Linked DNA regions of Azotobacter salinestris. The main gene of each other region encodes a partner of the protein of the gene in region 2 in a complex. Links are inferred from orthologs where the notes say so. Each region holds a gene or a part of one and is shown on either strand. Other genes may lie near its edges.

Evidence for each region.
Region 1: the proteins of aceF (region 2) and lpdA are in contact, whole or in part, in a crystal structure (PDB 1EBD), measured with the Geobacillus stearothermophilus proteins. The link is inferred for Azotobacter salinestris from one-to-one orthologs. Residues at the interface, in WP_033016211.1 of Geobacillus stearothermophilus: Ile130, Ala131, Met132, Pro133, Arg136, Arg140, Glu141, Asn155, Arg157; in WP_049624544.1 of Geobacillus stearothermophilus: Pro340, Ser341, Asp344, Tyr345, Arg403, Asp406, Val408, Glu431, Ala432, Gly433, Asp438.

Annotation. Positions count from the first base shown.
Region 1 is NZ_CP045302.1:637,810-648,341, reverse strand. The notes cover bases 3,689-6,501. They hold lpdA (dihydrolipoyl dehydrogenase), read left to right. Parts: upstream 3,689-4,284; coding sequence 4,285-5,718; downstream 5,719-6,501. Other genes in these bases: sucC (ADP-forming succinate--CoA ligase subunit beta), read left to right, coding at 5,894-6,501; sucB (dihydrolipoyllysine-residue succinyltransferase), read left to right, coding at 3,689-4,201. Outside these bases: GCU53_RS02960 (2-oxoglutarate dehydrogenase E1 component), read left to right, coding at 110-2,941; more of sucB, read left to right, coding at 2,984-3,688; more of sucC, read left to right, coding at 6,502-7,063; sucD (succinate--CoA ligase subunit alpha), read left to right, coding at 7,060-7,947; GCU53_RS02935 (DUF599 domain-containing protein), read left to right, coding at 8,056-8,787; GCU53_RS02930 (DMT family transporter), read left to right, coding at 8,812-9,744; enoyl-ACP reductase FabI, read right to left, coding at 9,900-10,532. UniProt on the Escherichia coli protein: Lipoamide dehydrogenase is a component of the glycine cleavage system as well as of the alpha-ketoacid dehydrogenase complexes.
Region 2 is NZ_CP045302.1:1,960,046-1,970,654, reverse strand. Bases 5,180-8,069 are described here. They hold aceF (dihydrolipoyllysine-residue acetyltransferase), read right to left. Parts: upstream 7,647-8,069; coding sequence 5,712-7,646; downstream 5,180-5,711. Other genes in these bases: aceE (pyruvate dehydrogenase (acetyl-transferring), homodimeric type), read right to left, coding at 7,658-8,069; msrA (peptide-methionine (S)-S-oxide reductase MsrA), read right to left, coding at 5,180-5,537. In the rest of the region: GCU53_RS09255 (potassium/proton antiporter), read right to left, coding at 1-1,291; GCU53_RS09250 (2-hydroxymuconate tautomerase family protein), read right to left, coding at 1,525-1,740; GCU53_RS09245 (YbfB/YjiJ family MFS transporter), read right to left, coding at 1,728-2,933; GCU53_RS09240 (LysR substrate-binding domain-containing protein), read left to right, coding at 3,042-3,932; GCU53_RS09235 (23S rRNA (adenine(2030)-N(6))-methyltransferase RlmJ), read left to right, coding at 3,981-4,886; more of msrA, read right to left, coding at 4,887-5,179; more of aceE, read right to left, coding at 8,070-10,306; glnE (bifunctional [glutamate--ammonia ligase]-adenylyl-L-tyrosine phosphorylase/[glutamate--ammonia-ligase] adenylyltransferase), read left to right, coding at 10,545-10,609.

The DNA.
Region 1 (10,532 bases), 1.3 Mb from region 2 along the record:
GGACTATCTGTGGGATCCGTAGTGGCTTTACCAAAGTCGCTGCTTCATGACTTTGGAACGACCATGTGCGGCTCACGCCGATGGTGTCCCCTCACAAGGGTGACCAAGCATGCAAGATAGCGTTATGCAACGCATGTGGAACAGTGCCCACCTTTCCGGTGGAAATGCTGCTTATGTGGAAGAGCTCTACGAGCTTTACCTGCACGACCCCAACGCTGTGCCCGAAGAGTGGCGCACCTATTTCGAGAAACTGCCCGCCGAAGCCGGCACCTCCTCCGACGTTCCACACGCTCCCGTCCGCGACCAGTTCGTTCTGTTGGCCAAGAACCAGCGTCGCGCACAGCCGGTCGCAACCTCCAGCGTAAGCACCGAACACGAGAAGAAGCAGGTCGAAGTCCTGCGTCTGATCCAGGCCTACCGCATGCGCGGCCATCAGGCCTCGCAACTGGACCCGCTCGGTCTTTGGCAGCGCACCGCGCCCTCCGATCTGTCGATCACTCATTACGGGCTGACCAACGCCGATCTGGACACCACCTTCCGCACCGGCGAACTCTACATCGGTAAGGAAGAAGCGACCCTACGCGAAATCCTGCAGGCATTGCAGGAGACATATTGCCGCACTATCGGCGCCGAGTTCACCCATATCGTCGATTCCGAGCAGCGCAACTGGTTCGCCCAGCGCATGGAGAGCGTGCGTGGTCGCCCGGTTTACTCCAAAGAGGTGAAAGGCCACCTCCTCGAGCGCCTGACCGCTGCCGAAGGCCTGGAGAAGTACCTGGGCACCAAGTACCCGGGCACCAAGCGTTTCGGTCTGGAAGGCGGCGAGAGCCTGGTTCCGGTTGTCGACGAGATCATCCAGCGCTCCGGCTCCTACGGCACCAAGGAAGTCGTCATCGGCATGGCCCACCGCGGCCGTCTGAACCTGCTGGTCAATGCGCTGGGCAAGAACCCGCGCGACCTGTTCGACGAGTTCGAAGGCAAGAAGATGGTCGAGCTGGGCTCCGGTGACGTGAAGTACCACCAGGGCTTCTCCTCCAACGTGATGACCCCGGGTGGCGAAGTGCACCTGGCCATGGCATTCAACCCGTCGCACCTGGAAATCGTCTCCCCAGTGGTCGAAGGCTCCGTGCGTGCCCGTCAGGACCGTCGTGGCGACGCTATCGGCGACAAGGTGGTACCGATCTCCATCCACGGCGACTCGGCCTTCGCCGGTCAAGGCGTGGTGATGGAAACCTTCCAGATGTCGCAGATCCGCGGCTACAAGACGGGCGGTACCATCCACATCGTGGTCAACAACCAGGTTGGCTTCACCACCAGCAACCCGGCCGATACCCGCTCCACCGAGTACTGCACCGATCCGGCGAAGATGATTCAGGCACCGGTCCTGCACGTCAACGGCGACGATCCTGAAGCCGTGCTGTTCGTAACTCAGCTGGCCGTCGACTACCGCATGCAATTCAAGCGCGACGTGGTCATCGATCTGGTTTGCTACCGCCGTCGCGGCCACAACGAGGCCGACGAGCCGAGCGGCACCCAGCCGCTGATGTACCAGAAGATCGCCAAGCAGCGCACCACCCGCGAGCTGTACGCCGATGCCCTGGTCAAGGAAGGCAGCCTGAGCCAGGAAGAAGTCCAGGCCAAGGGTGACGAGTACCGTACCGCGCTGGACAACGGTCAGCACGTGCTCAAGAGCCTGGTCAAGGAGCCGAACACCGAGCTGTTCGTCGACTGGACCCCGTACCTGGGCCACGCCTGGACTGCTCGTCACGACACCAGCTTCGACCTGAAGACCCTGCAGGAGCTGAACGCCAAGCTGCTGCAGATCCCGGAAGGTTTCGTCGTGCAGCGCCAGGTCGCCAAGATCCTCGAGGATCGCGACCGTATGGGCGTCGGCGCCATGCCGATCAACTGGGGCTGCGCCGAGACCCTGGCCTACGCCACCTTGTTGAAGGAAGGCCATCCGGTGCGCATCACTGGCCAGGACGTCGGTCGTGGCACCTTCTCGCACCGCCATGCCGTGCTGCACAACCAGAAGGACGCCAGCCGCTACATCCCGCTGCAGAACCTCTATGAGGGGCAGCCGACGTTCGAGCTGTACGACTCCTTCCTTTCGGAAGAGGCGGTGCTCGCCTTCGAATACGGCTACGCCACTACCACGCCGAACGCGCTGGTGATCTGGGAAGCCCAGTTCGGTGACTTCGCCAACGGTGCCCAGGTGGTGATCGACCAGTTCATCAGCAGCGGCGAGACCAAGTGGGGCCGTCTGTGCGGCCTGACCATGCTGCTGCCGCACGGCTACGAAGGTCAGGGGCCGGAGCACTCCTCCGCCCGTCTGGAGCGCTACCTGCAGCTGTGCGCCGAGCAGAACATCCAAGTCTGCGTGCCGACCACCCCGGCGCAGGTCTACCACATGCTGCGTCGCCAGGTGATCCGCCCGCTGCGCAAGCCGCTGGTGGTCCTGACGCCGAAGTCGCTGCTGCGCCACAAGGCGGCGATCTCCACCTTGGAGGATCTGGCTCACGGCTCCTTCCATCCGGTCCTGCCGGAGGTCGACAGCCTCGATCCGAAGAAGGTCGAACGTCTGGTCCTGTGCAGCGGCAAGGTTTACTACGACCTGCTGGACAAGCGCCGTGCCGAGGGCCGCGAGGACATCGCCATCGTTCGCATCGAGCAGCTCTATCCGTTCCCGGAAGAGGAGCTGGCCGAGGTCATGGCGCCCTACACCAACCTCAAGCACGTGGTCTGGTGTCAGGAAGAGCCGATGAACCAGGGGGCCTGGTATTGCAGCCAGCATCACATGCGTCGTGTCGCCAGCGCGCACAAGAAGGACCTGTTCCTTCAGTATGCCGGTCGCGAAGCCTCGGCCGCTCCGGCTTGCGGTTACGCGTCGATGCATGCCGAGCAGCAGGAAAAACTGCTGCAGGATGCTTTCACTGTTTAATGCCTTCTCGCAGAAGCAACGAATAAATAGGAATCTTAGATAATGGCTATCGATATCAAAGCCCCGACTTTCCCGGAATCGATCGCGGACGGCACTGTTGCCACCTGGCACAAGAAGCCCGGCGAAGCCGTCAAGCGTGACGAGCTGATCGTCGACATCGAGACCGACAAGGTCGTGATGGAAGTGCTTGCCGAGGCGGACGGCGTGATTGCCGAGATCGTCAAGAACGAAGGCGACACCGTGCTCAGCGGCGAACTGCTCGGCAAGCTGACCGAAGGCGGCGCTGCCACTGCCGCTCCGGCTGCCGCCCCGGCTCCGGCTGCTGCCGCTCCGGCTGCCGCTGCCGCTCCGGCCGCTGCCGAGGCGCCGATCCTGTCCCCGGCTGCTCGCAAGATCGCCGAGGAAAACGCCATCGCTGCCGACAGCATCACCGGTACCGGCAAAGGCGGTCGCGTGACCAAGGAAGATGCGGTCGCTGCCGTTGAGGCCAAGAAATCCGCTCCTGCCGGCCAGCCGGCTGCCGCCGCCACTGCCGCTCCGCTGTTCGCAGCCGGCGATCGCGTCGAGAAGCGCGTGCCGATGACCCGCCTGCGTGCCAAGGTCGCCGAGCGCCTGGTCGAGGCCCAATCCTCCATGGCCATGCTGACGACCTTCAACGAAGTCAACATGAAGCCGGTCATGGAACTGCGCGCCAAGTACAAGGACCTGTTCGAGAAGACCCACAACGGCGTGCGCCTGGGCTTCATGTCCTTCTTCGTCAAGGCCGCTGTCGAGGCCCTGAAGCGTCAGCCGGGCGTCAACGCCTCCATCGACGGTAACGACATCGTTTACCACGGCTACCAGGACATCGGTGTGGCCGTGTCCAGCGATCGTGGTCTGGTGGTGCCGGTCCTGCGCAACGCCGAGTTCATGAGCCTGGCGGAAATCGAAGGCGGCATCAACGAGTTCGGCAAGAAGGCCAAGGCCGGCAAGCTGACCATCGAGGAAATGACCGGCGGTACCTTCACCATCTCCAACGGTGGCGTGTTCGGTTCCCTGCTGTCGACCCCGATCGTCAACCCGCCGCAGACGGCCATCCTCGGCATGCACAAGATCCAGGAGCGCCCGATGGCCGTGAACGGTCAGGTAGTCGTCCTGCCGATGATGTATCTTGCCCTGTCCTACGATCACCGCCTGATCGATGGTAAGGAAGCCGTTACCTTCCTGGTGACCATGAAGGATCTCCTGGAAGACCCGGCTCGCCTGCTGCTGGACATCTGATCTGAGACCGCAAGCTGCCGGCGCTGGCCTTTGAGGAGGCCTATGCCGGCGGCTTTACGCCGCTTTAAAGAAGAGGATTCGCTATGAGCCAGAAGTTCGACGTGATTGTGATTGGTGCAGGCCCCGGTGGCTACGTAGCTGCCATCAAGGCTGCCCAGCTCGGCCTCAAGACTGCTCTGATCGAGAAATACAAGGGCAAGGAGGGCAAGACTGCACTGGGTGGCACCTGCCTGAACGTGGGTTGCATTCCCTCCAAAGCCCTTCTGGACAGCTCCTACAAGTTCCATGAGGCACACGAGAGCTTCAAGCTCCACGGCATCAGCACCGGCGAAGTCGCCATCGACGTGCCGACCATGATCGCCCGCAAGGATCAGATCGTCAGAAATCTCACCGGCGGGGTTTCCTCGCTGATCAAGGCCAATGGTGCCACCCTGTTCGAAGGTCATGGCAAGCTGCTGGCCGGCAAGAAGGTCGAAGTTACTGCCGCCGATGGCAGCACCCAGGTGCTCGAGGCCGAGAACGTGATTCTCGCTTCCGGTTCCAAGCCGGTGGAAATCCCGCCGGCGCCGGTCGATCAGGATGTCATCGTCGACTCCACCGGCGCCCTGGACTTCCAGAGCGCTCCGGGCAAGCTCGGCGTGATCGGCGCTGGCGTGATCGGCCTCGAGCTGGGCTCGGTCTGGGCCCGCCTGGGTGCCGAGGTCACCGTGCTCGAAGCCATGGACAAGTTCCTGCCGGCCGTCGACGAGCAGGTCGCCAAGGAGGCCCAGAAGATCCTTACCAAGCAGGGCCTGAAGATCCTGCTGGGTGCCCGCGTCACCGGCACCGAGATCAAGGACAAGCAAGTCATCGTCAAATTCACCGATGCCGAAGGCGAGAAGTCGCAAACCTTCGACAAGCTGATCGTCGCGGTCGGCCGTCGTCCGGTGACCACCGACCTGCTGGCTGCCGACAGCGGCGTGACCATGGATGAGCGCGGCTTCATCTACGTCGACGACTACTGCGCGACCAGCGTTCCGGGCGTCTACGCCATCGGCGACGTGGTGCGCGGCGCGATGCTGGCCCACAAGGCCTCGGAAGAGGGCGTGATGGTTGCCGAGCGTATCGCCGGTCACAAGGCCCAGATGAACTACGACCTGATTCCGGCCGTCATCTACACCCACCCGGAAATCGCCGGTGTCGGCAAGACCGAGCAGGCTCTGAAAGCCGAAGGCGTGGCCATCAATGTCGGTGTCTTCCCGTTCGCTGCCAGCGGTCGCGCCATGGCTGCCAACGAAACTGCCGGCTTCGTCAAGGTCATCGCCGATGCCAAGACCGACCGCGTACTGGGCGTTCACGTGATTGGCCCGAGCGCTGCCGAACTGGTCCAGCAGGGCGCCATCGCCATGGAATTCGGCACCAGTGCCGAAGATCTGGGCATGATGGTCTTTGCTCACCCGGCTCTGTCCGAGGCGCTGCACGAAGCCGCCCTGGCGGTCAGCGGTCACGCAATTCACATTGCCAACCGCAAGAAGTAATCAGGCAACAAGGCAACACCCAGCGGCAGACAATCCGTCGTAGCTCCTTGTAGCTATAGCGGAGCGTCTGCCGCGCTGCTTTCGCTGGTATGGTATGGTCATAACTACCGTGTCAGCATGGTCCCGGCACCATGCTGCGCAAGGACAGCCATAAAAACCAGAACGGTACCCAGACATGAATCTCCATGAATATCAGGGCAAGCAGCTTTTTGCCGAATATGGTTTACCCGTGTCCCGAGGCATTGCCGTCGATACCCCGGAGGCTGCGGCACAGGCCTGCGACACGATTGGCGGCAGTTGCTGGGTCGTGAAGGCCCAGGTGCACGCCGGTGGTCGCGGCAAGGCCGGTGGTGTCAAGCTGGTCAAGAGCAGGGAGGCGGCGAGGGACTTCGCCCTCACCTGGCTGGGCAAGCGGCTGGTGACCTACCAGACCGACGCTTCGGGACAAGCGGTCAACAAGATCCTGGTCGAGGCCTGCACCGAGATCGAGCGGGAGCTTTATCTGGGGGCGGTGGTCGACCGCTCCAGCCGCCGTATCGTCTTCATGGCTTCCACCGAGGGCGGGGTGAACATCGAGCAGGTCGCCCACGAAACGCCCGAGAAGATTCTCAAGGCCACCATCGATCCCCTGATCGGCGCCCAGCCGTTCCAGGCCCGCGCGCTGGCCTTCCAGCTGGGTCTCGAGGGTGACCAGCTCAAGCAGTTCACCCATATCTTCATCGCTCTGGCCAAACTGTTCCAGGAGCACGACCTGGCCCTGGTGGAGGTGAACCCGCTGGTGGTCCAGAAGGACGGCAATCTCCTCTGTCTGGATGCCAAGATCAATCTCGACGCCAATGCCCTGTTCCGCCAACCCAGGTTGCGCGCCATGCACGATCCTTCACAGGATGATCCCCGTGAGGTGCATGCGGCGAAGTGGGAGCTGAACTACGTGGCCCTCGAGGGCAACATCGGTTGCATGGTCAACGGTGCCGGCCTGGCCATGGGCACCATGGACATCGTCAATCTCCATGGCGGCAGGCCGGCCAACTTCCTCGACGTCGGCGGCGGCGCGACCAAGGAGCGGGTGACCGAAGCCTTCAAGATCATCCTCTCCGATGCCAACGTTAAGGCCGTGCTGGTCAACATCTTCGGTGGCATCGTGCGCTGCGACATGATCGCCGAAGGCATCATCGGTGCGGTCCGGGAAGTTGGCGTGAAGGTGCCGGTGGTCGTCCGCTTGGAGGGCAACAACGCAGAGCTGGGTGCCGAGGCACTGGTCCGGAGCGGTCTGAACATCATTCCGGCCAGCACCCTGACCGATGCGGCGGTGCTGGTAGTCAAGGCAGCGGAGGGCAACCGATGAGCATTCTGGTCAACAAGGACACCAAGGTCATCTGCCAGGGATTCACCGGCAGCCAGGGAACCTTCCACAGCGAGCAGGCCATGGCCTATGGCACCCGCATGGTCGGGGGCGTGACTCCGGGCAAGGGCGGTACCGTTCATCTCGGCCTGCCGGTCTTCAACACGGTCAGGGAAGCCGTGGAGGCCACCGGCGCCGATGCCTCGGTCATCTATGTGCCCGCACCTTTCTGCAAGGACTCCATCCTCGAAGCGGCTTTTGCCGGCATCCGCTTGATCGTCTGCATCACCGAGGGTGTACCGACCCTCGACATGCTGCAGGTTAAGCTCAAGTGCGACGAGCTGGGCGTACGCCTGATCGGCCCCAACTGTCCGGGGGTGATTACCCCCGGCGAATGCAAGATCGGCATTCAGCCGGGCAACATTCATATGCCGGGCAAGGTCGGCATCGTCTCCCGGTCGGGCACCCTGACCTACGAGGCAGTGAAGCAGACCACCGACGCCGGTTTCGGCCAGTCCACCTGCGTGGGCATCGGCGGCGACCCGATCCCGGGCTCCAGCTTCATCGACATTCTCGGCCTGTTCCAGAACGATCCTCAGACCGAGGCCATCGTGATGATCGGCGAGATCGGCGGCAGTGCCGAGGAGGAAGCGGCAGCCTATATCAAGGCCAACGTCACCAAGCCGGTGGTTTCCTACATTGCCGGCGTCACCGCGCCGGCAGGCAAGCGCATGGGGCATGCCGGCGCGATCATCTCCGGAGGCAAGGGAACCGCGGACGAGAAGTTCGCCGCTCTGCAGGATGCCGGAGTGAAGACCGTGCGCTCCCTGGCGGACATCGGCAAGGCCTTGGCCGAACTGACCGGCTGGGAAATGAAGCGGTCCTGAGGCCGAAGGCCCTCCTGGAGGCAAATGCCGGTCGCTCTGCCGGCTGGCATTTTTTCATCGTCTGGGTAAAGTGACGGGCTTCTCGCGTTGCTGCGGCTAGGAGTACCGATGTTCAGCGCCGAAAGCTATCTGCCTCACCTGTTCGCCGTCATCTGGTTCGTGCTCTGCTGGGGGGGCTATACCCGCTATGCCATCTGGAAAGGGCGCGACACCCCCTGTCTCGCCAGCATCATGCACCTCTATCGCGAGGACTGGATGCGACGCCTGCTGCTGCGCGACAGCCGCATCGCCGATGCCAGCGTGATCGGCAGTCTGGAGCGCAGTGCGTCCTTTTTCGCCTCCAGTACGCTGATCATCCTTGCCGGCATTCTCACCGTGCTGGGATCGTCGGAGCGTGCGGTTTCCCTGCTGGCCGAGCTGCCCTTTGTCCAGATGGCCAGCCGCGAGCTGTCGGAAATCAAGCTGCTCTGCCTGAGCGTGGTGTTCGTCTATGCCTTCTTCACCTTTACCTGGTGCATGCGCCAGTACAATTTCGTGGCAGTGCTGGTCGGTGCTGCCCCCATGTTGGGGGAGCGGCACGTTACCGAGCAGGAGCGCAAGGCGTTTGCCGAGCGCGTCGCGCGGGTGATCTCGCTGGCTGCCAACCAGTTCAACTTCGGCCTGCGCGCCTACTATTTCGGCCTGGCCATGCTGGCCTGGTTCATCAACCCCTGGGTGTTCATGCTGGTCACCACGGGCGTGGTCATGGTGCTCTACCACCGTGAGTTCCATTCCGAGGTGCTGGAAGTGATGGTCTATACGCCGACTCCGCCCATGCCCCCCCTGAAGGAAGAGAAGTAGCCTTTCCTCCACCTGGATTTCCCGATGAAGCGACTGCTGGTCAATCCCTATCTGCTGCTGACCCTGGCCTCGCTGTTCTGGTCGGGAAATCTGGTCATGGGCCGCGGACTGCGCGGCGACCTGCCGCCGGTGGGGCTGGCGTTCTGGCGCTGGACCACCGCCTTCCTGCTGGTGCTGCCGCTTGCCTTGCCGCACCTGCGTAGCCAATGGCCGGCACTGCGCGCAGGCTGGTGGGCGGTGCTCCTGCTCGGCGTCCTGGGCGTGGGTTGCTACAACACCTTCTCCTATATCGCCCTGCAGTACACGACGGCGACCAGCGCCATCCTGCTCAACTCCTTCATTCCCGTGGCGACCATCGCCCTGGCCTTCCTGTTCTTCGGCAAGCGTCTTGCCCGCCAGGAGGCTCTGGGTGTGGTCGTCTCGCTGCTCGGGGTCGTGATTCTGGTGGCTCAGGGCAGCCTCGACACCTTGCTGGCGCTCAGCCTGAACGCCGGCGACCTGTGGATGCTTGCGGCGGTGCTGTCCTGGGGGTTCTACACCGTGGGACTGCAGTGGCGGCCGCAGGGCGTGCATCCGCTGCTGCTGCTCGCCGCATGTATCGCAGTCGGTCTGCTGGTCCAGGCGCCGGTCTACGCCTGGGAGATCGCGGGCGGGCGTTCGATCGTGCTCAACGCACAGTCCGTCGGCGGCATTCTCTACGCAGGTGTGGTGGCGGCCTTCCTGGGGTTTCTCTGCTACAACGCGGGCGTGGCCGCCATCGGACCGGCGCGGGGCTCGCTGTTCCTGCACCTGATGCCGGTGTTCGGCACCATCCTCTCGACGCTGTTGCTGGGCGAGCGGCCACAGCTTTATCACCTCGCCGGCATCGCCCTGGTCTTCGCGGGAATCGCCTTGACCATGTACCGTCCGGCACTGCATGGAGCGGCGACGCTGCCCGGCGATGAATCCCGCTCCTGAGCGAAATCACCTTCGGGGATAGGCTGCGCAAAATATGGATTTCTCAAAAGGGCGTGCGGGAGAGTCGGACAAGACCCGGAAACGACAATGCCCGTATCGCAGGATACGGGCATTGCTCGGTAGGGGGGCTGGGACGCCGATCCCTGTAGGCGGTATCAGTCTTCCAGCGAGCCCATGGCCGTGGTGTTGAAGCCGCCGTCGACGTAGAGGACTTCGCCGCTGATGCCCGAGGCGAGGTCGGAGCAGAGGAAGGCGCCGGCATTGCCGACCTCCTCGATGGTCACGTTGCGGCGCAGGGGGGTCTGGCGCTCGTTGGCGGCGAGCATCTTGCGGAAGCTGGCGATGCCGGAGGCGGCCAGGGTGCGGATCGGGCCGGCGGAGATGCAGTTGACGCGGGTGCCTTCCGGGCCGAGGCTGGCAGCCAGGTAGCGTACGCCGGCCTCCAGGCTGGCCTTGGCCATGCCCATCACGTTGTAGTTGGGCATGGTGCGCTCGGCGCCCAGGTAGGACAGGGTCAGCAGGCTGCCGTTGCGGCCCTTCATCATCTCGCGGCCGGCCTTGGCCAGGGCGACGAAGCTATAGGCGCTGATGTCGTGGGCGATCTTGAAGCCCTCGCGGGTGGTGACTTCGGTGAAGTCGCCGTTCAACTGGTCGCCCGGGGCGAAGCCGACCGAGTGGACGATGCAGTCCAGGCCATCCCATTTCTTGCCCAGTTCCTCGAAGACCTTGGCGATGTCCTCGTCGTTGGCCACGTCACAGGGGAAGCACAGCTCGGGACTGGAGCCCCA
Region 2 (10,609 bases):
CGGCGCCGACGCACCATTTGCTGGCGCTCAGGCGATAGATGAACAGCTCCCACTGGCTGGTAGGGTGGATCTGCAGGCCGATCCGCGAGATCGGCGTGGGCGAGGGCGGCACCTCGACCCGGGCCTTGCGCGCCGCCCAGCCGAGGGTGGTGCCCTGCAGCAGCAGCGATACCAACACGATGAAGAAGGCCACGTTGAAGTACAGGTTCGCCTGGGGCAGCCCGGCCATCAGCGGAAAGACCGCGAGGATCACCGGCACCGCGCCGCGCAGGCCGACCCAGGAGATGAACAGCCGCTCGCGCAGGTAGAAGTTGGGGAACGGCAGCAGGCCGAGGAACACCGACAGCGGACGGGCGACGAGGATCATCCACAGCGACAGGGCCAGCGCCGGCAGGGCGATGGGCAGCAGTTGGCTGGGCGTGAGCAGCAGGCCGAGGACCAGGAACATGCCGATCTGGCTGATCCAGGCCAGGCCGTCGAACATGTGCAGGATGCCGTAGCGGTTGCGGATCGGCCGGTTGCCCATCAGCAGGCCACAGACATAGACGGCGAGGATGCCGCTGCCGCCGATCGCCCCGGCGGTGGCGTAAATCATGATGCCGCCGCTGACCGCCAAGAGCGGATAGAGGCCGTCGGCCACGTCGAGACGGTTGATCAGCTGCAGCAGCAGCCAGCCGCCGGCGAGCCCCAGGGCGACGCCGATGCCGAACTGCTGCACCAGGCTGAGCAGTACGCCCCAGCCGAAGCCGGTCTGGCCGGAGGCGAGCATCTCGATCAGGGTCACGGTGAGGAACACCGCCATCGGATCGTTGCTGCCCGATTCGATCTCCAGGGTGGCGCCGACCCGCTCGTTGAGGCCCTTGCCGTTGAGCAGGTTGAACACCGCCGCGGCGTCGGTGGAGCCGACGATGGCGCCGATCAGCAGGCCCTGCAGCAGGCTGAGGTCGAACAGCCAGGCGGCGGCCAGCCCGGTCAGGCCGGAGGTGACCGCCACGCCCAGGGTGGCCAGCGACATCGCCGGCCAGAGCGCGACGCGGAAGGTGGCCACGCGGGTGCGCATGCCGCCGTCGAGCAGGATGATCGCCAGCGCCAGGTTGCTGACCAGAAACGCCAGGGAATAGTCGTCGAAGACGATGCCGCCGATGCCATCGACCCCGGCGAGCATGCCCACGCCGAGGAAGATCACCAGGATCGGGATGCCGAGCCGCGTGGACAGGGAGCTGAGCAGGATGCTGGAGCCCACCAGCAGCGCGCCGATCAGGAACAGGGTGTTGATGGTGGCGGCATCCAAAACAGGGGGTCTCCAGGGCGGCCGGCAGAAGGGTCCACGCATATATGCATTGGGCGTGCCAACGGATTAAAACCGCTGCCTTGCCCGGCTGTCAAAGACTATGTTCGGCGCTTTCGGAAGGGCGGGAGCGGCTGCCCGTCGGCATGCCGACGGGGCCTTCGGAGCGGGATGGGAAGCTGTCTGCGACGCGTGCCGGGGCCCGCTCCGCAGGGGCACCGGCACGTTCTGCGGGGCTATCCCGGCTGCTTGTTCTCGCTGCGTCGGCGCTCGGTGACCGGGATGCCGCCGATGCCCCAGTTGTCGGTGTCCACCTCGTCGATCACCACCACGGTGGTCGCCGGGTTCTTGCCCAGTACCTCGACCAGCAGGCGGGTGGCGCCTTCGATGAGCTGGCGTTTCTGTTCGGTGGTCGCGCCTTCGCGGGTGATCTTGATGTTCACGTAGGGCATTGCTGTATTTCCTTGTGCAGGGTGTGGACGGGGATCAGCCAGGTCCAGGCGAGCGCCCAGAGCAGGGCGCCGGCGCCGAGGACGAAACTTTGCGTCAGGCTGCCGCCCAGGCCGATCCAGAGCCCGGCCAGCCAGGGGCCGGTGAGCTGGGCGCCGCCGTACAGGGCGATCAGCGCGGCCGACAGGCGAGGTCCCTGATGCGGCTGCAGGCTGCGGGCCAGTCGCTGGGTCAGCAGCACGCTGCCGACGAAGGTCCCGCCCACCAGCACGGCGCAGAGCAGCACGCCGGTCGCGCCCGGCCAGAGCAGCGGCGCGGCGGCGCCGAGGGCCTGCAGGGCGTAGCTGGCGAGCAGCGCTCGGCGGTCGCCCAGGCGTGTGCCCAGGTGGTTCCACAGCGGGATCGACAGCAGGCAGGCGAGTGCCGTCCAGCGCCAGGCGCCTTCGAGCAGCGGATCGCCGGCCGGCAACTGCTCGCGGGCCAGGGTCGGCAGGAAGGTCATCGGCAGGATGTAGCCGAGGCCGGCGCCGGCATAGGCGAGAAACAGCGGTGTGCTGGCCCGGTCGAACAGCGCCGTGGCGGGTGTTGTGCCTTTTCCGGTGCCGCTCGCCGGGCGGGGCGGCAACTGCAGGCGGGCGAGCAGCCAGGCGCCGAGCAGGGCCAGCGGCACGGCCAGGGCGGCCATCGGCAGCCAGCGCCGGGCGCCGGCGAGCGCGTCGGCCGGCCAGTTGGCCAGGCCGTTGGAGAGCAGCAGGCCGGCGGCGAAGCCGAGGTAGACCAAGCCGCTCAGCCCGGCGCGCTGCCGACTGGCCAGCCATTCGAGGACCAGCGCTGGGGCGAGAACGAACACCACGCCGTTGCTGACGCCGTTGGCCAGGCGCAGGGCCAGCAGCAGCGCGTAGTCGCTGGCGAAGCATTGCGCCAGGGTCAGCAGGGCGTTCAGCAGCAGAGCCAGAATCAGGCCCGGGCGCAGCCGTGACGGGGTGTGGAGAACCAGGGCGAGCAGGGCGCCGAGCAGGTAGCCGACGTAGTTCCAGGTCGCCAGCTGCGAGCCCTGCTGCAGATCGAACAGGCCGTCGGCGAGAAAATGCGGCAAGAGCGGGGTGAAGGCGAAGCGGCCGAGGGCGTGCACCACCACCAGGGCGGCACTGCCGCCCAGCAGGGCGAGGAGGATCTGACGGGGCGGTGCGCTCATGGGCGAGGCTCTCTTGTGGTCTTTTATTTACCTTAGCGATTGCCTGGGAAATACTGCCAGTGAAAAATATTGAAGCGGATTTTCACTTTTGATGTGGTCGAGGTGCCCATGTCCTCCTGGGAACGACTCAATCCCCAGCTACTGCGTCATTTCCTCGCGGTCAGCCGCACCGGTTCGCTGATCGGCGCGGCCCAGGAGCTGCACTGCGTGCCGTCGAACGTCTCCGCACGGCTGCGCCAGCTGGAAGCGCAGCTCGGCGTCGCACTGTTCCAGCGCCAGGCCCAGCGTCTGCGCCTGACCCCGGCGGGAGCGCGCCTGCTGCCCCATGCCGAGCAGCTGGAGCAGCTCTGCCGGGCGGCCTGGAGCAGCGTCCAGGAGGATCTCTGGGCCGGCGAGCTGCGCCTGGGCTCCATGGAAACCACCGCTGCCGTGCGCCTGCCGGAGGTGCTGGCGGCCTTCCACCGGGAGGCACCGCGGCTCGACCTGAGCCTGGTGACCGGCACCAGCGGCCATCTGCTCGGCGAGGTGCTCGCCGGCCGGCTCGACGCCGTGCTGATCGGCGGCCCCTACGAGGACCCGCGGCTGCATGGCGAGGTGATCTGGCACGAGGAACTGGTGCTGGTGCTGCCGGCGGGGCAGACCCCCGAGGGGCTGAGGCAGGCCCCGGTGACCCTGCTCGGCTTTCCCAATGGCTGCCACTACCGCGAGCGCCTGCAACGCTGGAGCGAGCGCCAGCGCCTGCAGATCGGCGCGCGGCAGAGTTACGGCTCGATCGATGCCATTCTCGGTGCCGCCGCCGCCGGCATGGGCGTCGGCCTGCTGCCGCGCAGCCTGCTGGAGCTGCACCCGCGCGGCAGGCTGGTGTGCTGGCAGCCGATCGAGGCTGACCTGGCGGCGGCGCCGACGCTCCTGATGCGCCGCCGCGATGCGCCGGCGCACGGCGCCCTGGAGCGCCTGGTCGAGCTGCTGCGGAGCCTGCCTGTGCAACCCTCTGCTTGAGGCGGACGGCAAGCGGGTAAACTGTGCGCCCCGAGGAGTTTCGCAGCCATGAATTACCGCCACGCCTTCCATGCCGGCAACCATGCCGATGTCCTGAAACACCTGACCCTGGCCCGCCTGATCGCCCTGCTGGCGCGCAAGGAGAACCCCTTCGCCTACCTCGACAGTCATGCCGGCGTCGGTCTGTACGATCTGCAGGGTGATGCGGCCAGCCGCACCGGCGAGTGGCTGGAGGGCATCGCCCGCCTGTGGGATGCGGCGGGCCTGCCCGCGCCGGCCGCCGATTACCTGAACGTAGTACGCGAGATGAACGCCGACGGCGTGCTGCGCCACTATCCCGGCTCGCCCGAACTGGCGCGCCGCCTGACCCGGCCGCAGGACCGCCTGCTGCTCAACGAGAAGCACCCCAAGGACGGGCGTCTGCTCAAGGAAAACATGGCCGGCGACCGGCGCGTCGCGGTGCATTTGGGCGAGGGTTGGCACCTTCCGCGGGCCCTGCTGCCGGTGGCGGAGAAGCGCGCCCTGCTGCTGATCGACCCGCCCTTCGAGCAGCCCGACGAGCTGGAGCGCTGCGCCCAGGCGCTGCAGGAGGCGATCGGGCGCATGCGCCAGACGGTAGTGGCGATCTGGTATCCGATCAAGGATCTGCGGCAGCTCAAACGCTTCTATCAGGACCTGCAGAAAAGCGGCGCGCCCAAGCTGTTGCGTGCCGAACTCTACGTGCATCCGGCCGATGATGCGCAGCGCCTGAGCGGCTCGGGCCTGGCGATCGCCAACCCGCCGTGGGGGCTGGAGGAGGAGCTGCGCCAGCTCTTGCCCTGGCTGGCCGAGCGCCTGGCGCAGAGTGAGGGCGGCTGGCGGCTGGACTGGCTGATCGAGGAGCAGCCGGCCGCCGCCAAACCCGTCACCAAATCCGCTGTTCAGGCGATCGGGCGCAAGGGGCACAAGGGCTGATCAGGCCGGCGGCAGGCAGACACCGGTGCTGCCCAGCCCGCAGTAGCCGCCGGGGTTCTTCGCCAGGTACTGCTGGTGATACTCCTCGGCGTAGTAGAACGGCGGGGCGTCGGCGATTTCCGTGGTGACCGGGCCGTAGCCGGCCCTCGCCAGCTCCGCCTGGAAGCGCTCCCGGCTGGCCTCGGCGGCGGCGCGCTGGGCGGCGTCGAAGCAGTAGATGGCCGAGCGGTACTGGGTGCCGATGTCGTTGCCCTGGCGCATGCCTTGGGTCGGATTGTGGATTTCCCAGAAGGTCTTCAGCAGCGTCTGGTAGTCGGTTTCCTGCGGATCGAACACCACCAGCACCACTTCGGCGTGCCCGGTCAGGCCGGAGCAGACCTCCTCGTAGGTCGGATTCGGCGTGAAGCCGCCGGCGTAGCCCGCCGCCGTGCTCCACACGCCGGGCTGCTGCCAGAAGCGCCGCTCGGCGCCCCAGAAGCAGCCGAGGCCGAACACGGCCTGCTGCAGCCCGGCCGGGAAGGGCGGTTTCAGGGGGTGGCCGTTGACGTAGTGGGCCGCCGGCACCGGCATGGCCTCGGCGCGTCCGGGCAGCGCCTGGGCGGGGTCGGGCAGGGCCAGCTTGTGGGCGAGAATCTGCGAGCGCAGCACCATGGGAGTTCTCCTGGGGATCGACGAGGCGTCATCTATCCTAGGGGCTGTTGGCGTTTTGGAGTAGGTTCACGTCAAAAGGTCGACCGACCCTGGCCGCGCGGACATAAAAAAGCCCCGCCACGAGGGCGGGGCCGAAGGTCAAAGAGCGTAGCGGGTTCGCTCTTCAAGGGAAGTTCACAGCAGCATCGAACGGATATCCGCCAACACGTCGCCGAGACGTTTGGTGAAGCGCGCCGCGGCGGCGCCGTTGATCACCCGGTGGTCGTAGGACAGCGACAGCGGCAGCATCAGGCGCGGCTGGAAGGCCTTGCCGTCCCACACCGGCTGCATGCTGGCCTTGGACACGCCGAGGATCGCCACTTCCGGTGCGTTGACGATCGGCGTGAAGCCGGTGCCGCCGATGTGGCCGAGACTGGAGATGGTGAAGCAGGCACCCTGCATGGCGTCGGCGCCGAGCTTCTTGGTGCGCGCCTTCTCCGCCAGTTCGGCGGCCTCGGCAGCCAGCTGCAGCAGGCTCTTCTGGTCGACGTTGCGGATCACCGGCACCAGCAGGCCGTCCGGAGTGTCCACGGCGAAGCCGATGTGCACGTACTTCTTGCGGATCACCGCCTGGCCGTTGGGCGCTAGGGAGCTGTTGAACTCCGGCAGCTCCCTGAGCAGGTAGGCGCAGGCCTTGAGCAGCAGCGGCAGCACGGTCAGCTTGACCCCGGCCTTCTCGGCGACGGCCTTCTGCGCGACGCGGAAGGCTTCCAGGTCGGTGATGTCGGCCGAGTCGAACTGGGTCACGTGCGGCACGTTCAGCCAGCTGCGGTGCAGGTTGGTGGCGCCGATCTGCATCAGGCGGCTCATCGCCACCTCTTCCACTTCGCCGTACTTGGCGAAGTCGACCGCTGGAATCGGCGGGATGCCCGCGCCACCGGCCGCGCCGGCAGCCGGCGCCTCCTTGGCCTTCTGCATCATCGCCTTGACGTAGGCCTGCACGTCCTCCTTGAGGATGCGCCCGCGCGGACCGGTGCCGTTGATCGCCCCCAGTTCGACGCCGAACTCGCGAGCCAGCTGGCGCACGGCGGGACCGGCATGCACCTTGGCGCCGTTGCGGGTCGGCGCGCCGACCGGAGCCGGGGCAGCTGCCGCCGGAGCGGCCGCAGCGGCGGCCGGCTTGGCCGGGGCTGCTGCAGGCGCGGGGGCCGGCGCAGCACCGGCGACGCGCAGGGTGAGGATCGGATCACCGGTGCCGACCTCGGCGTTCAGCTGGACGGCGATGCTTTCCACCACGCCGGCGGCCGGGGAGGGAATCTCCATGCTGGCCTTGTCCGACTCCAGCACGATCAGCGACTGCTCGGCCTGGACCTGGTCGCCGGCCTTGACCAGCACTTCGATGACGCGCGCCTTGCCGGCCGAGCCGATGTCCGGGACCTTGACCTCCTGGGGACCGGCAGCGGCCGGAGCCGCCGGAGCGGGCGCCGCACTCGCTGCCGCCGGGGCGGAGGCTGCGGGCTGGGCCGGGGCGCCGCCGGTGGTGCGCAGGGTGAGGATCAGATCGCCGGTGCCGACCTCGGCGTTCAGGGCGATGGCGACGCTCTCCACCACGCCGGCGGCCGGGGAGGGGATCTCCATGCTGGCCTTGTCCGACTCCAGCACGATCAGCGACTGCTCGGCCTGGACCTGGTCGCCGGCCTTGACCAGCACCTCGATGACCCGCGCCTTGCCGGCCGAGCCGATGTCGGGAACCCGGATTTCCTGGGTCACGGCTTCGGCAGCGGCGGGAGCGGCCGGGGCTCCGGCGGAGGCGCCGGGAGAGGGCGCCTCGGCCTCGTCGACGGCCTGGGTCGGCGCGGCGGGCACGGCCGCCGCTTCAGCCGGCTTCGCCGCGGCACCGGCGGCAGGCTCCAGCTCGATGATCGCGTCGCCTTCCTTGAGCTTGTCGCCCAGCTTGACACTCACGCTCTTGACCACCCCGGCCTTGGGGCTGGGAACTTCCATGCTGGCCTTGGCGGACTCCAGCACCACCAGCCCCTGCTCGACCTCGATGAGGTCGCCGGTCTTGACCAGCAGCTCGATGACTTCCCCATCGCCGCCGATATCGGGTACGCGGATGATTTCGCTCACGATGGCTCTCCTCAGCAGTCCAGGGGGTTGCGCTTGTCGGGGTCGATGCCGAACTTGGCGATGGCCTCGGCCACCACCTTGGGTTCGATGTCGCCGCGATCGGCCAGCGCTTCCAGCGCGGCCAGCACGACCCAGTAGCGATCCACCTCGAAGAAATGACGCAGCTTCTTGCGGGTGTCGCTGCGGCCGAAGCCATCGGTGCCGAGCACCTTGTATTCGCGGCTCGGGACCCACTGGCGGATCTGGTCGGCGAACAGCTTCATGTAGTCGGTGGAAGCCACCACCGGACCCTTGCGGCCGTTCAGGCACTGCTCGACGTAGCTCAGCTCCGGCTTCTGTTCCGGGTGCAGGCGGTTGTGGCGCTCGACGGCCAGGCCGTTGCGGCGCAGCTCGTTGAAGCTGGTCACGCTCCACACGTCGGCGGCGATGTTGTAGTCCTCGCGGAGGATCTTCGCCGCCTCGCGCACTTCGCGCAGGATGGTGCCGCAGCCGAGCAGCTGGACGTGGTGCGCGGCGTCGCGCTTGTCCTCCTCGAGCAGGTACATGCCCTTGACGATGCCTTCCTCGACGCCTTCCGGCATGGCCGGCTGGGCGTAGGCCTCGTTCATCGCGGTGAGGTAGAAGAAGACGTTCTGCTGCTCCTCGGTCATCTGACGGATGCCTTCGCGGATGATCACCGCCATCTCGTAGGCATAGGTCGGATCGTAGCTGCGGCAGTTGGGGATGGTCGAGGCGAGGATGTGGCTGTGACCGTCCTCGTGCTGCAGGCCTTCGCCGTTGAGCGTGGTGCGTCCGGCGGTGCCGCCGACCAGGAAGCCGCGCGCCTGGCTGTCGCCGGCCGCCCAGGCCAGGTCGCCGATGCGCTGGAAGCCGAACATCGAGTAGTAGACGTAGAACGGCAGCATCGGCTGGTTGTGGTTGCTGTACGAGGTCGCCGCGGCGATCCAGCTGGACATGGCGCCGGCCTCGTTGATGCCTTCCTCGAGGATCTGGCCCTTCTTGTCCTCGCGGTAGAACATCACCTGGTCCTTGTCCACCGGCTCGTAGAGCTGGCCGACCGAGGAGTAGATGCCGAGCTGGCGGAACATGCCCTCCATGCCGAAGGTGCGCGCCTCGTCGGGGATGATCGGCACGATGCGCGAGCCCAGCTCCTTGTCCTTGACCAGTTGCGCGAGGATCCGCACGAAGGCCATGGTGGTGGAGATTTCGCGGTCGCCGGTGCCGTCGAGGATCGCCTTGAGGGTGTCCAGCGGCGGGGTCGGGATGCTGATGCTCTTGTTGCGGCGCTGCGGCACGAAGCCGCCCAGGGCCTCGCGGCGGCTGCACAGGTACTTCATTTCCGGGCTGTTCTCGTCCGGCCGGTAGAACGGCAGGCTTTCCAGCTCCTCATCCTTCAGCGGGATGTCGAACTTGTCGCGGAACAGCTTGAGGCTCTCGACATCGACCTTCTTCACGTTGTGGGCGATGTTCTTCGCCTCGCCGGCACCGGTGCCGTAGCCCTTGATGGTCTTGGCGAGGATCACGCTCGGCTGGCCCTTGTGGTTGACCGCCTGGTGATAGGCGGCATAGACCTTGTAGGGGTCGTGGCCGCCACGGTTGAGCTTCCAGATGTCCTCGTCGGACATGTCCTTGACCATCTCCAGCAGCTCGGGGCGCGCGCCGAAGAAATGCTTGCGCACGAAGGCGCCGTCTTTGGCCTTGTAGTTCTGGTAGTCGCCGTCGACCACCTCGTCCATGCGCTGCTGCAGCAGGCCGGCATGGTCCTTGGCGAACAGCGGGTCCCAGAAGCGGCCCCAGACCACCTTGTTGACGTTCCACTGGGCGCCGCGGAACACGCCTTCGAGTTCCTGGATGATCTTGCCGTTGCCGCGTACCGGGCCGTCGAGGCGCTGCAGGTTGCAGTTGATGACGAAGATCAGGTTGTCCAGCTTCTCGCGGCCGGCCAGGGCGATGGCGCCGAGGGATTCCGGTTCGTCGCACTCGCCGTCGCCCATGAAGCACCAGACCTTCTGCTTGCCGGGGGCGATGAAGCCACGGTCTTCCAGGTACTTCATGAAGCGCGCCTGGTAGATCGCCTGGATCGGGCCCAGGCCCATGGAGACGGTGGGGAACTGCCAGAAGTCCGGCATCAGGTGCGGGTGCGGGTAGGAGGACAGGCCATTGCCGTCGACTTCCTGCCGGTAGTTTTCCAGCTGTGCCTCGCTGAGGCGGCCTTCGAGGAAGGCGCGGGCGTAGACGCCGGGAGAGGCGTGGCCCTGGAAATAGATCAGATCGCCACCATGTTCGGCGGTCGGCGCCTGAAAGAAATAGTTGAAACCGATATCGTAGAGGGTGGCGCTGGAGGCGAAGGTGGAGATGTGGCCGCCCAGGTCCGGGTCCTTCTTGTTCGCCCGCATGACCGTGGCCAGCGCGTTCCAGCGCACCAGGGAGCGGATGCGGCGCTCCATGAACAGGTCGCCGGGCATGGGCGCTTCATGGGTAACCGGAATGGTGTTGCGATAGGGCGTCGTGATCGCGTAAGGCAGTTGGGCGCCCGTGCGGGTGGCCAGCTCGCCCATCCGGGTCAGCAGATAGTGGGCGCGGTCTTCGCCTTCTTGATCGAGGACGGATTCGAGCGAGTCCAGCCACTCCTGGGTCTCGATGGGGTCAAGGTCTTGCATGTCTTGCATGTCTTGCTCCATAGCGGAAGGCCTCCCTGAGTTGGGAGCCTGGATGCGCTGCCGGCCTTATGGGCGGCAGCGGGATTGTTGTTAGTGGGGTCGGCGGGTGATCCGACTGTCTTGTAGTTTTACTACAAAACAATGGCGCTTTCAGCCCCCTCCCACGGATTTTTGTAAAATTACCCCGCGGGTCGGACTCAGCCGCTTGCGGAAAGTCTGGCCGATACAGGACATGAGCATGAGCCTACCTACGCTGATCGCCCTTCCCCCCTCGCTGGAAACCCTGGCCAACCGCGCCCTGGA